Bradyrhizobium sp. AZCC 1610: one gene and its partner. Each later gene encodes a partner of the first gene's protein in a complex. Links are inferred from orthologs where the notes say so. Each region holds a gene or a part of one and is shown on either strand. Other genes may lie near its edges.

Evidence for each region.
Region 2: the proteins of uvrA (region 1) and mfd are in contact, whole or in part, in a crystal structure (PDB 4DFC), measured with the Escherichia coli proteins. The link is inferred for Bradyrhizobium sp. AZCC 1610 from one-to-one orthologs.

What each region holds. Positions count from the first base shown.
Region 1 is NZ_JAZHRR010000001.1:3,427,284-3,432,642, reverse strand. The notes cover bases 1,384-4,962. They hold uvrA (excinuclease ABC subunit UvrA), read right to left. Parts: upstream 4,566-4,962; coding sequence 1,584-4,565; downstream 1,384-1,583. Other genes in these bases: V1279_RS16995 (outer membrane protein), read right to left, coding at 4,853-4,962; V1279_RS17005 (HNH endonuclease), read right to left, coding at 1,384-1,570. In the rest of the region: V1279_RS17015 (YVTN family beta-propeller repeat protein), read left to right, coding at 1-178; V1279_RS17010 (PRC-barrel domain-containing protein), read left to right, coding at 356-688; more of V1279_RS17005, read right to left, coding at 920-1,383; more of V1279_RS16995, read right to left, coding at 4,963-5,359. UniProt on the Escherichia coli protein: The UvrABC repair system catalyzes the recognition and processing of DNA lesions. UvrA is an ATPase and a DNA-binding protein. A damage recognition complex composed of 2 UvrA and 2 UvrB subunits scans DNA for abnormalities.
Region 2 is NZ_JAZHRR010000001.1:3,317,292-3,323,190, forward strand. What follows is about bases 1,298-5,416. They hold mfd (transcription-repair coupling factor), read right to left. Parts: upstream 5,017-5,416; coding sequence 1,498-5,016; downstream 1,298-1,497. Other genes in these bases: V1279_RS16385 (GGDEF domain-containing protein), read left to right, coding at 1,298-1,315; V1279_RS16395 (FAD assembly factor SdhE), read right to left, coding at 5,013-5,303. Also shown: more of V1279_RS16385, read left to right, coding at 59-1,297; ATP-dependent DNA helicase RecG, read left to right, coding at 5,507-5,899. UniProt on the Escherichia coli protein: Couples transcription and DNA repair by recognizing RNA polymerase (RNAP) stalled at DNA lesions. Mediates ATP-dependent release of RNAP and its truncated transcript from the DNA, and recruitment of nucleotide excision repair machinery to the damaged site.

The DNA of each region.
Region 1 (5,359 bases):
CATCAATGTGGGCGATTACCCGGAAGGGATCGCGGCGACGGCGGACGGGCGGCGCATCGTCGTGGCGAATTGGGAGAGCAACTCGATCAGCGTGATCGATGCGGCCGAGCTGAAGGTGACAGGAGAGATCAAGGTCGGCGACGGTCCGCGGGCGTTCGGGGCGTTCTTGCGGCGGTAGAGGCCGTAGGATGGGTGGAGCGCAGCGATACCCATCATCTCTCCGCGCGCGGGATTGATGGGTTTCGCTGCGCTCTACCCATCCTACATGCGTCCGTGAGTCGCGCGTCGGACGCGCGCGCATGTCGGGCTCGTTGGTGCTATAATGCCGGGAGAACGAGAAAACAGGGAGGACGCCATGGCTCATACCCTGGTGCCCAGTGATCGCGTCGAGCGCGCGAACGTCTACGGGCAAGACGGCACAAAGCTCGGTACGATCGAGCGACTGATGCTGGACAAGGTCAGCGGCACTGTCGCCTATGCCGTGATAAAAACCGGCGGTCTGCTCGCCAGCCACCACCATTATCCTGTGCGATGGGACGCGCTCAGGTTTGATCCGGAGCGTCGGGCCTTTGTGGTCGAACTGACGCTAGAGGACCTGCGCGCCGGCCCGTCCGAGTTCGATGAAGACGACTTCGACTGGGGCGACCGCTCACGATCCTATCCGCATCCGCATTATTGGACGGTGTAGGGAGATCAGCCGAAGACGTGAACCGCCGCGCGCGGGACGAGAGCAGTGGCAGATTACGCTCCGCTAATCCGCCCTGCGCTTGCTACGCTCTTCGCCCTTTGGGGCGAGGCAGCCTCGATACTTGCTTTGGTTGGGGTTTGTCTCTTAAGCCCGATAGGAAGCCGACGCGACGATAATTGGCGACACCCATTCGGAATTCCGCTAGCTGCCTGTCGGCAGCATCGCCCGGCTTCAAATATTGAAACAGACTAGGATCGTCGTGGGGCTCGAGGCCTGCATGACACTATGACAGAGAGTGATCAAATTTCCTGGGTCAGTTATGCCGCCCTTCTCCCATGGCCGAATATGGTGAACGTGAAGCACGATGTCCACGCAATCATCGGGACGGCGCCCGCAAACGCGACAGCGACGCTGATCGCGCGTTAAAACTTGCATTCTTACTTTCGGGGTCGGAGCACGTCGAAAGGCAGCTTCGGGCAGTAGATCTGGAGAAACGAAGCCGGTTTCTCCGTCGCGAACGCAACGTTCGGCATCTCCTAAAATTCGCGGAAAAATCCGCCTGGCTAGGGACTCCTCGATAAGAGCATTTCCCCCGCCAAGGAGAAAGAGACACAATTCATCTGTTGTATGAATGACGGCGTAAGGTTGGTTCACGTGTCTCCAAAGCTCAACAAACTGGGGATACACAAGGCGCGCACGTCGTAGCTCTTCGCGTCTTTCTTCGTCCGACCAACCCACCCATACAGTTTGAGTTGAGAAAATCACTTGGCCCGCTTTGTCTGCCGTCAGCGTTAATGCAAAATAGAGACAGTTCGGGCGCGTCTCGGAAAGCGCACTCAAGCGATCATCTAAGCTCATCTTATGATGGTCGCGCGCGTCCACCTCAAGGCTCCTATTACTCCGCCGCCTCGCTCGCGCTGCTGCTCTTCCTTGGCTTCCCCTCCGCCTTCTTCAGCACCGGCGCCAAAAACTTCCCCGTATAGCTCCGCGGCGCCTTGACGATATCCTCCGGCGGGCCCCAGGCGACGATTTCGCCGCCGCCGTCGCCGCCTTCGGGGCCTAAGTCGATCACCCAGTCGGCGGTCTTGATGACTTCGAGGTTGTGCTCGATCACGACCACCGTGTTGCCTTGCGACACCAGCTCGTGCAGCACTTCCAGAAGCTTGGCGACGTCGTGGAAGTGCAGGCCGGTGGTCGGTTCATCAAGGATGTAGAGCGTGCGGCCGGTGGCGCGTTTTGACAACTCCTTAGCCAGCTTGACGCGCTGGGCTTCGCCGCCGGAGAGGGTGGTGGCCTGCTGGCCGACATGGATGTAATCGAGGCCGACGCGGTGCAGCGTCTTGAAAGTTTCGCGGACGCGCGGCACCGCCTTGAAGAATTCGGCGGCTTCCTCGACCGTCATGTCGAGCACGTCGGCGATGCTCTTGCCCTTGAACAGGACCTCTAGCGTCTCGCGGTTGTAGCGCTTGCCCTTGCAGGTGTCGCAGGTGACGTAGACGTCGGGCAAAAAGTGCATCTCGATCTTGATGACGCCGTCGCCCTGGCAGGCCTCGCAGCGGCCGCCCTTGACGTTGAAGGAAAACCGTCCCGGCTCGTAGCCGCGCGCCTTGGCTTCGGGCAGGCCGGCGAACCATTCGCGGATCGGCGTGAAGGCGCCGGTATAGGTCGCGGGGTTCGAGCGCGGCGTACGGCCGATCGGCGACTGGTCGATGTCGATGATCTTGTCGATATGCTCCAGCCCCTCGATGCGGTCGTGCGGGGCGGCGCCTTCGCTGGCGTTGTTCAGTTTGCGGGCGATGGCCTTGTAGAGCGTATCGATCAAGAGCGTCGACTTGCCGCCGCCGGAGACGCCGGTGACGCAGGTGAACAGCCCGAGCGGGATTTCCGCTGAGACGTTCTTGAGGTTATTGCCGCGGGCGTTGACGACCTTGATGGTGCGCCTGTGGTTCGGCGGCTTGCGCTCGGGGATCGCCACCGACATCTCGCCGGTGAGGTATTTGCCCGTCAGCGAGTTCGGATTCTTCATGATCTCCGCGGGCGTGCCCTGCGCCACGATATGGCCGCCATGCATGCCGGCGCCGGGGCCGATGTCGAGCACGTAATCGGCGAGCCTGATCGCGTCCTCGTCATGCTCGACCACAATCACGGTATTGCCGAGGTCGCGCAGCCGCTTCAACGTTTCCAGCAGCCGCGCGTTGTCGCGCTGGTGCAGGCCGATCGAGGGCTCGTCCAGCACGTAGAGCACGCCTGTGAGACCCGAGCCGATCTGGGAGGCGAGGCGGATGCGCTGGCTTTCGCCGCCGGACAGTGTGCCCGAGGCGCGCGACAGCGTGAGATAGTTCAGGCCGACGTCGAGCAGGAACGACAGCCGCTCGCGGATCTCCTTCAGCACGCGCGCGGCGATCTCGTTCTGCTGCGCGTTCAGCGCCTTCGGCACGGTCTCGAACCATTCGCCGGCGCGGAGCACCGACAATTCCGAGATTTCGCCGATGTGCTTGCCGCCGATCTTGACGCACAGCGCCTCGGGCTTGAGGCGATGGCCGTTGCAGCCCGCGCAGGGGATGTCGGAGAAATACTTTGCCAGCTCCTCGCGCGCCCATTCGCTCTCGGTCTCGCGGTAGCGGCGCTCGAGATTGGTGATGACGCCCTCGAACGGTTTCTTGGTGTCGTAGGAGCGGACGCCGTCCTCATAGGAGAACTTGATTTCGTCGTCGCCGGAGCCGTGCAGCAATGCTGCCTGCGTCTTCTTCGGCAGGTCCTTCCACTTGGTGTCGAGCGTGAACTTGTAGAACTTGCCGAGCGCGGTCAGCGTCTGGATGTAATAGGGCGAGGACGATTTGGCCCACGGCGCTATCGCGCCCTTGCGGAGCGTCAATTCCTTGTCGGGGATGACGAGGTCCTCGTCGATATGCTGCTCGACGCCGAGGCCGCCGCAGGCAGGACACGCGCCGTAAGGGTTGTTGAACGAGAACAGCCGCGGCTCGATCTCGGGAATGGTGAAGCCGGAAACCGGGCAGGCGAACTTTTCCGAAAACAGAATCCGTTCCGGCCCGCTCTTGTCGTGGATCTTTGCGGTCTTCTTGTCGGACTTCTTCTCTTCCACAGCCGCCGGCGCGTCGGCATATTCGATCACGGCGAGGCCTTCGGCGAGCTTCAGCGCGGTCTCAAAACTTTCGGCAAGGCGCTGGCCGATGTCGGGGCGGACCACGATGCGGTCGACCACCACGTCGATGTCGTGCGGGAATTTCTTGTCGAGCGTCGGCGCCTCGGCCAGCTCATGGAAAGTGCCGTCGATCTTGACGCGCTGAAAGCCCTTCTTGAGCCATTCGGCGAGCTCCTTCCTGTACTCGCCCTTGCGGCCGCGCACGACCGGCGCGAGCAGATAGAGCCTTGTGCCTTCGGGCAGCGCCAGCACGCGGTCGACCATCTGCGAGACGATCTGGCTTTCGATCGGCAGCCCCGTGGCGGGCGAATAGGGCACGCCGACGCGCGCCCACAGCAGGCGCATATAGTCGTAGATTTCGGTGACGGTGCCGACGGTGGAGCGCGGGTTCTTCGAGGTGGTCTTCTGCTCGATCGAGATCGCGGGCGACAGGCCGTCGATCTGGTCCACATCCGGCTTCTGCATCATCTCCAGGAACTGGCGCGCGTAAGCCGAGAGCGACTCGACATAGCGGCGCTGTCCCTCGGCATAGATGGTGTCGAAGGCGAGCGAGGATTTGCCGGAGCCGGAGAGGCCGGTGAATACGACGAGCTTGTCTCTGGGAATCTCGAGATCGACGTTCTTGAGATTGTGCTCGCGCGCGCCGCGGATGGTTATCGCGCGCAATCCTGAGCCGGCGGGTGTTTGGCGCTTCGCCCTGAGCACTTCATCCATATCGGCATTTCCAGGCGCGTGAGGCGCGCCACGTTGGGCGCGCAGTGCCCGCGAGGACCGGGGATCAGGCGCCGATGATCGAAAGTCGGAACATAGGCAGAACGATGAATGATTTCCAGTGCCGCGTACAATCCATCAACGGATTGTTTGTGCAGCCATCTTTTTGGCAGCAGCCGTCAGCAGTTCCACGCACGTGAACGGTAACGTTCCACAAGCAAACAACAAGGCAAAACAAAAAGGCCGGCGCGAGGCCGGCCTTTCGGTATTCGGTTTGCTGAAAGCGAAGCTCAATACCTCGCGACGACCGGACCGCCGAAGCGGTAGTTGATACGGGCGGTGACCATATCGACGTCCTGGCTAATACGATCAGTCCGGACGGAGGCTCCGGCCGGGAAGAGCGCACCGGTGCCGACCATCACTATGTCGCGGTCTCCCATGAACAAGTGATTGTACTCGACGCCAACCGACCAGTTCGGTGCAAATCCGTATTCCAATCCGACGCCGACTGTGGCGCCCCAACGGGTATCGTTAGCCGAATCGAAGGCCACGCCGGTGGCAATATCGAGACCGGCATACTTGTTGCTGGTGACGGCCGCGCCGCCCTTGACGTAAAGCAGCGCGTTGTTCCAAGCGTACCCGACTTGCCCGGTGAAAAGACCGAAAGCATCAATCCTGGATTCGTTTCGGGTGACGAGAAGTTGAGCGCTGGTATTTGATCCCTCGAAATCAGCCCAGTTACCCTGTGCTTCGAGGCCGAAGACCCACTGAGAGGCCTGCCAGCGATAGCCGATCTG
Region 2 (5,899 bases), 110 kb from region 1 along the record:
TAAGCGGCGCAAACTAGCATCGCTGGTTCCAGATGCGCGCCTGACCCGAGTTCTCAAGATGTCCCAGCAAGGTCCGATCCTCGTCGTGTCGACCGCGAGACGGCCGTCCTTTGCCGCCACGCTCGACCTCGCGAGGCTATTTCCGGTGGTCGAGACCGAATGGACGGACGCGGTGCGCGCCGTCGAACAGGTGCAACCGGCCGCCGTGCTGGCTGCAACCTCCGACACCGATGCAGCCGGACTGGCGGAACTGGCAGCGCGAGTAGCGGCACGCCAGCCTTATCTGCCGCTGATCTCGGTCGACCCGCGGGTCCCGCATCCAGACAACGTCATTCCTTTCTTCCAGAGCCAAATCTCGCAAACCCAAACCCTGCAAACTCAAGGCGGCTCTGACCGCCTGGTGGCTCGGCTGCGTGCCGCGCTGCGCGTGCGGTCGTTGCATGCGACCGTGATGCGCCGGCTGGTGCCGGCAACGCCGATGGTGCTGTCGCATATCGATCCGGCGCGCGACGCTACCGTGCTGCTGATCGGCCGCGGCGGCGCCTATCCGACGTTGTCGGTCGCGCTTGGCGAGCGCACCGGCGTGGTCGGCGCGCTCTCGATCGAGGCGGCTGCGAAGCATCTCAACGTCAGAGACATCGACGGCATCGTGCTCGGCGAAGGCTTCAGCCCGCGCGTGATCGACGCCTTCCTCACCGTGCTGACGGAGGATGCCCGGTTCCGCAACCTTCCCGTCGTCGTGACGGCAGGTGATCTGGCGCCGGCCTACGATCTGCCGAACCTCGAGGTTGTTTCCGACGACGCCGCCCAGGCGGTCGCGACGGCGCTGCCGCTGATCCGCCAGCATGCCTTCGAGGCGCATCTGAGCCGAACGCTGAGGGCCATCGACGCCGATGGCCTGATCGACGCGCGGACCGGCCTGCTCACCCGGGACGCCTTCGAGCGCGACTTCGCCAGCGCCATCTACCAGACGCAGCAACGCGGCGGCGGATTGTCGGTCGCACGCTTTGCGTTCGATCCCGAACATCCCCGCGCGCAATTCGACGGCGCGCGGATCATCAGCCGCCTGATGCGGCAGATGGATTTCGGCGCCGCCCAGGAAGACGGCTCGGTTGTCGTGGTCTTTGCCGAAACCGACCTGAAGACGGCGCACACCATCGCGCGGCGGCTGTTGAGCGTGATGCGCCATACCAGCCACGGCCAGCGCGACGCGCGAGCGGAGCCCGTTGTTACCGTGGCAACGCTGCTGCCGAACGATTCCGTGAAGTCGTTGCGGATGCGACTGCAGGAAAAGGCGCATCGCGCAGCGTCGTAACCGCCCCTTGCCGGCACCACGACGTTCCCCGGATGCTGCGCAGCGCGCTCGGGATCGCGCTTCGCGCGATTCCGGCGGTGCGCAACTGATCCGGGGTCCATCCGTCCTGCGCGTGCGCGTGAATGGATCCCGGCTCTGCGGAGCAGCGCTACGCGCTGCACCGCGTCCGGGACACGAACCAATTAAGCCGCCTTCTTGCTCTCCGCAAGATTGGCGAGTTGCCGCAGGATCTCGGTCGTGCCCATCAACCGCTCTTCCGGCGTCTTCCATGTCTGCAGGAACACCACCTTCATGTCCGGGCGCACCTTGGCAGCCTGGCCGTGCTGACGGATGAAGAACACCAGCCGGTCCGGCTGCGCGAACTTGTTCTCCCGGAAAGTAATGACCGCGCCCTTCGGTCCGGCATCGACCTTCTCGACATTGGCTCTGCGGCAATAGGCCTTGATGGCCGCGACCTTGAAGAGATAGCGGACTTCGTCCGGCAGCACGCCGAAGCGGTCGCGCATCTCGGCGGCGAAATTGTCGATCTCCTCGTCGGTTTCGAGACCGGCCAGCCGCCGGTACAGCGACAGCCGCACCGCGAGGTCGTTGACGTAGTTCTCGGGGATCAGCACCGGCATGCCGATGGTGATCTGCGGCGACCAGCGGTCGGCAGCAGGCTCCGCCACGCCGGCCTTGAGGTTGAGGATCGCTTCCTCCAGCATCGATTGATAGAGCTCGAAGCCGACTTCCTTGATGTGGCCGGACTGCTCCTCGCCCAACAAATTGCCGGCGCCGCGGATGTCGAGGTCGTGCGAGGCCAACTGAAAACCCGCCCCCAGCGTTTCCAGCGACTGCAGCACCTTCAGCCGCCGCTCGGCCTGCGCTGTGATCTTTTGCTGCGCCGGCAGCGTGAACAGCGCATACGCTCGCAGTTTCGAGCGCCCCACACGGCCGCGGAGCTGATAGAGCTGCGCCAGCCCGAACATGTCGGCGCGATGCACGATCAGCGTATTGGCCGTGGGGATATCGAGGCCGGACTCGATGATCGTGGTCGAGAGCAGGATGTCGTACTTGCCGTCGTAGAATGCCGACATGATGTCTTCGATGACGGTCGGCGCCATCTGGCCGTGCGCAACCGCGACCTTCATCTCCGGCACGTTCTTGTCGAGAAAATCCTTGACGCCGGCGAGATCCTCGATCCTTGGCACCACATAGAACGCCTGCCCGCCGCGATAACGTTCGCGCAGCAGCGCCTCGCGGATCATCAGGGGATCGTGCGGCGCCACGAAAGTGCGCACCGCCAACCGGTCGACCGGGGGCGAGGCGATGATCGAGAGGTCGCGCACGCCGGTCAGCGCCAACTGCAGCGTCCGCGGAATCGGCGTCGCGCTCAGCGTCAGCACGTGGACCTGGGCGCGCAACTGCTTCAATTTCTCCTTGTGACTGACGCCGAAGTGCTGCTCCTCATCGACGATCAGAAGCCCAAGGTCCCTGAATTTGATGGATTTGCCGAGCAGCGCGTGGGTGCCGATCACGATGTCGACGTTGCCCTCGGCGATCCCCTTCTTGACCTGCGTCAGTTCCTTCGACGCAACCAGGCGCGAGGCCTGCGCGACATTGACCGGAAAGCCGCGGAAGCGTTCGGCAAAGTTCTTGCTGTGCTGCCGCGCGAGCAGCGTGGTCGGCACCACGACGGCAACCTGCTTGCCTTCGAGCGCGACGGCAAATGCCGCGCGCAGCGCCACCTCGGTCTTGCCGAAGCCGACGTCGCCGCAGATCAGCCGGTCCATCGGCCGGCCGCTTTCGAGGTCCTTCAGCGTGGACGTGATGGCCCCTAACTGGTCCTCGGTTTCCTCGTAGGGGAAGCGCGCACAGAACTCGTCATAGACATGCGGCTGCACCGGCATTTTCGGGGCCTCATGCAGGTGCCGCTCGGCCGCGATCTTGATCAGTTCGCCGGCAATCTCGCGGATGCGGTTCTTGAGTTTTGCCTTGCGCGCCTGCCAACCACCGCCGCCCAGCCGGTCGAGTTCGACATTGGAATGGTCGGAGCCGTAACGCGACAGCAGCTCGATGTTCTCGACGGGGAGGAACAGCTTTGTTTCGGCGGCATAATGCAGCTCGAGACAGTCATGCGGCGCGCCGCCGACCTCGATGGTCTGCAATCCGACAAAGCGTCCGATGCCGTGCTCGACATGGACGACGAGATCACCGGTTGCGAGGCTCGTGACTTCGGAGATAAAGTTATCGAGCTTGCGGCTTGCCTTGCGCGGCCGCACCAGGCGGTCGCCGAGGATGTCCTGCTCGCTGATGACGGCGAATTCGTCGGTCTCGAAACCGCTCTCCATGCCGACCACCGCCAGCATGGCCTCGTTACGCGGCGTCGCCTGCACCGTGCGCCAGGCGTTGACGCTGGTGAGATTGGCGAGCTTGTGGTCGCGCAGCATGCTGCCCATGCGGTCGCGGGAGCCTTCGCTCCACAGCGTGATCACCACCTTCTTGCGTTGCGCCTGCAACGCCAGCACGTGCGCCACCACGGCTTCGAACACATTGACCGAACCGTCGGCGCGCTCGGGCGTGAAATTGCGGCCCTGCCGCGCGCCGGCGTCGAACACGTCGGCGCTGCCCTCAGGCACAGCAAATGGCGTCAGCCGAGCCAGTGCGGCCTCGCTGAGTCGTGTCGTCCACTCGGTTTCCGTCAGGTAGAGCCGGTCCGGCGGCAAGGGCTTGTAGATCGCGCCGCCGCCTGGATGGTCCAGCGCCTCGCGCCTCGCCTCGTAATAATCCAGGATCTGCTTGAAGCGCTCGCGGGCGGCGTCCTCGCCTTGCGGCTCGATCGCGACCGGCGCGCCGTCGAGATAGTCGAACAGCGTATCCATCCGCTCCTGAAACAGGGGCAGCCAATGCTCCATGCCGGGATGGCGGCGGCCCTCGCTGACGGCTTCATAGAGCAGATCGTCGCGCTGCGGCGCGCCGAAGGTCGCGACATAGCCCATGCGAAAGCGGCGGATGGTTTCGGTGACGAGCTGGAATTCCGAGACCGGAACCAGATCGAGCGCGCGCATGTCGAGCAGCGTTCGCTGCGTTTCCGCGTCGAAAGTACGGATTGATTCCAGGCTGTCGCCGAAGAAGTCGAACCGCACCGGTTGGTCGAGTCCGGCCGGAAACAGATCGAGGATGCCGCCGCGCACGGCATACTCGCCGGGCTCGCGTACGGTCGAGGAGCGGTTGTAGCCATTGTGCTCCAGCCAGGCCACGATCGAGTCCATCGGCACGACATGGCCGGGCGCAACCGACAGCGCCTGCGCCGCCATGACCTCGCGGGCCGGCACGCGCTGCACGATGGCGTTGACGGTCGTCAGCACGATCAGCGGCTTGTCACTGCCCTGCAGGCGCGACAGCCGCGCCAGCGTGGTCAGGCGCTGCGCCAGGATGCCGCCATGCGGCGACACCCGGTCATAGGGCTGGCAGTCCCAGGCCGGAAATTGCATCACGGGCAAATCGGGGGCGAAGAATTCCAGCGCCCGCGCGAGCTGCTGCATGCGCGGACCGTCGCGGCAGACGACGGCAAGGCTCACCGCCGGCGGTTTGGGTCGTGCCGCCACCGCACGGGCAAGATCGGATACAACCAGCCCCTCCGCGCCCTCGGCAACGTTGGCAAAGGTCAGCGCACGGCCGGGAGCGAGCAGCGCGGCAGGCGATTTGACAGGCGACTTCATGCGTCGTGATCCACGGCGCGAAACGCCTTGATGCGGTCGAACAGCGCGGTCGCATGTTCAGGATCGAGCGGCGTGTCGCCGAGCAGCGCGGCATAGAGATCGGGATCGGGCACCTCGATCAGGCGCTCGAGTTCGGCCAGTTCGTCATCGCGCATGCCCGATATCTCGGCATCCGCAAAGCGGCCGAGGATGAGATCCATCTCGCGGGTACCGCGATGCCAGCAGCGGAACAAAAGCCGCTTGCGGCGGTCGTCGAGGCCACCGCTTGATCGTGTCGTACCCGTCATTGTCCCATTCCATTTCGAACGCCAAAAGCCCGGACGTGCCGGGCGGGGTTGATATAGCGGTCGGGATCGGCAATGTCAGCCCTTGTTGTTCGCGATTATCAGCTGTCTCGTCATTGCCGGGCTTGACCCGGCAATCCATCCTCTTTTGAAGATGGATGCGCGGGTCAAGCCCGCGCATGACGCTTGTGTGCGACGAGAGACCAATGCGCCCCACCCTGCTCAATCCGCTGTTTGCGCTGGTCACGAGCCTTCCCGGCGTCGGGCCGAAGCAGGACAAGCTGTTGCGCTATCTGCTGGGGCGCGATGAGACGCCGCGGCTGGTCGACCTGCTGCTGCACCTGCCGGCGAGCGTGATCGACCGCCGGGCGCGGCCGAAGATTCGCGAGGCTGTGCAGGGAACCGTGGTGACGCTGGAGGTCACCGTGGATCGCCACCGGCCGCCGCCGCCGCGCAATTCCCGCGCGCCCTACCTCGTCTATGCCTCGGACGATACCGGCGACGTGGTGCTGACATTCTTCCGCGCCAAGCCCGGTTATGTCGAGAAGCTGCTGCCAGTCGGCGAGAAGCGCTACGTTTCCGGCACGCTGCAGATGTAT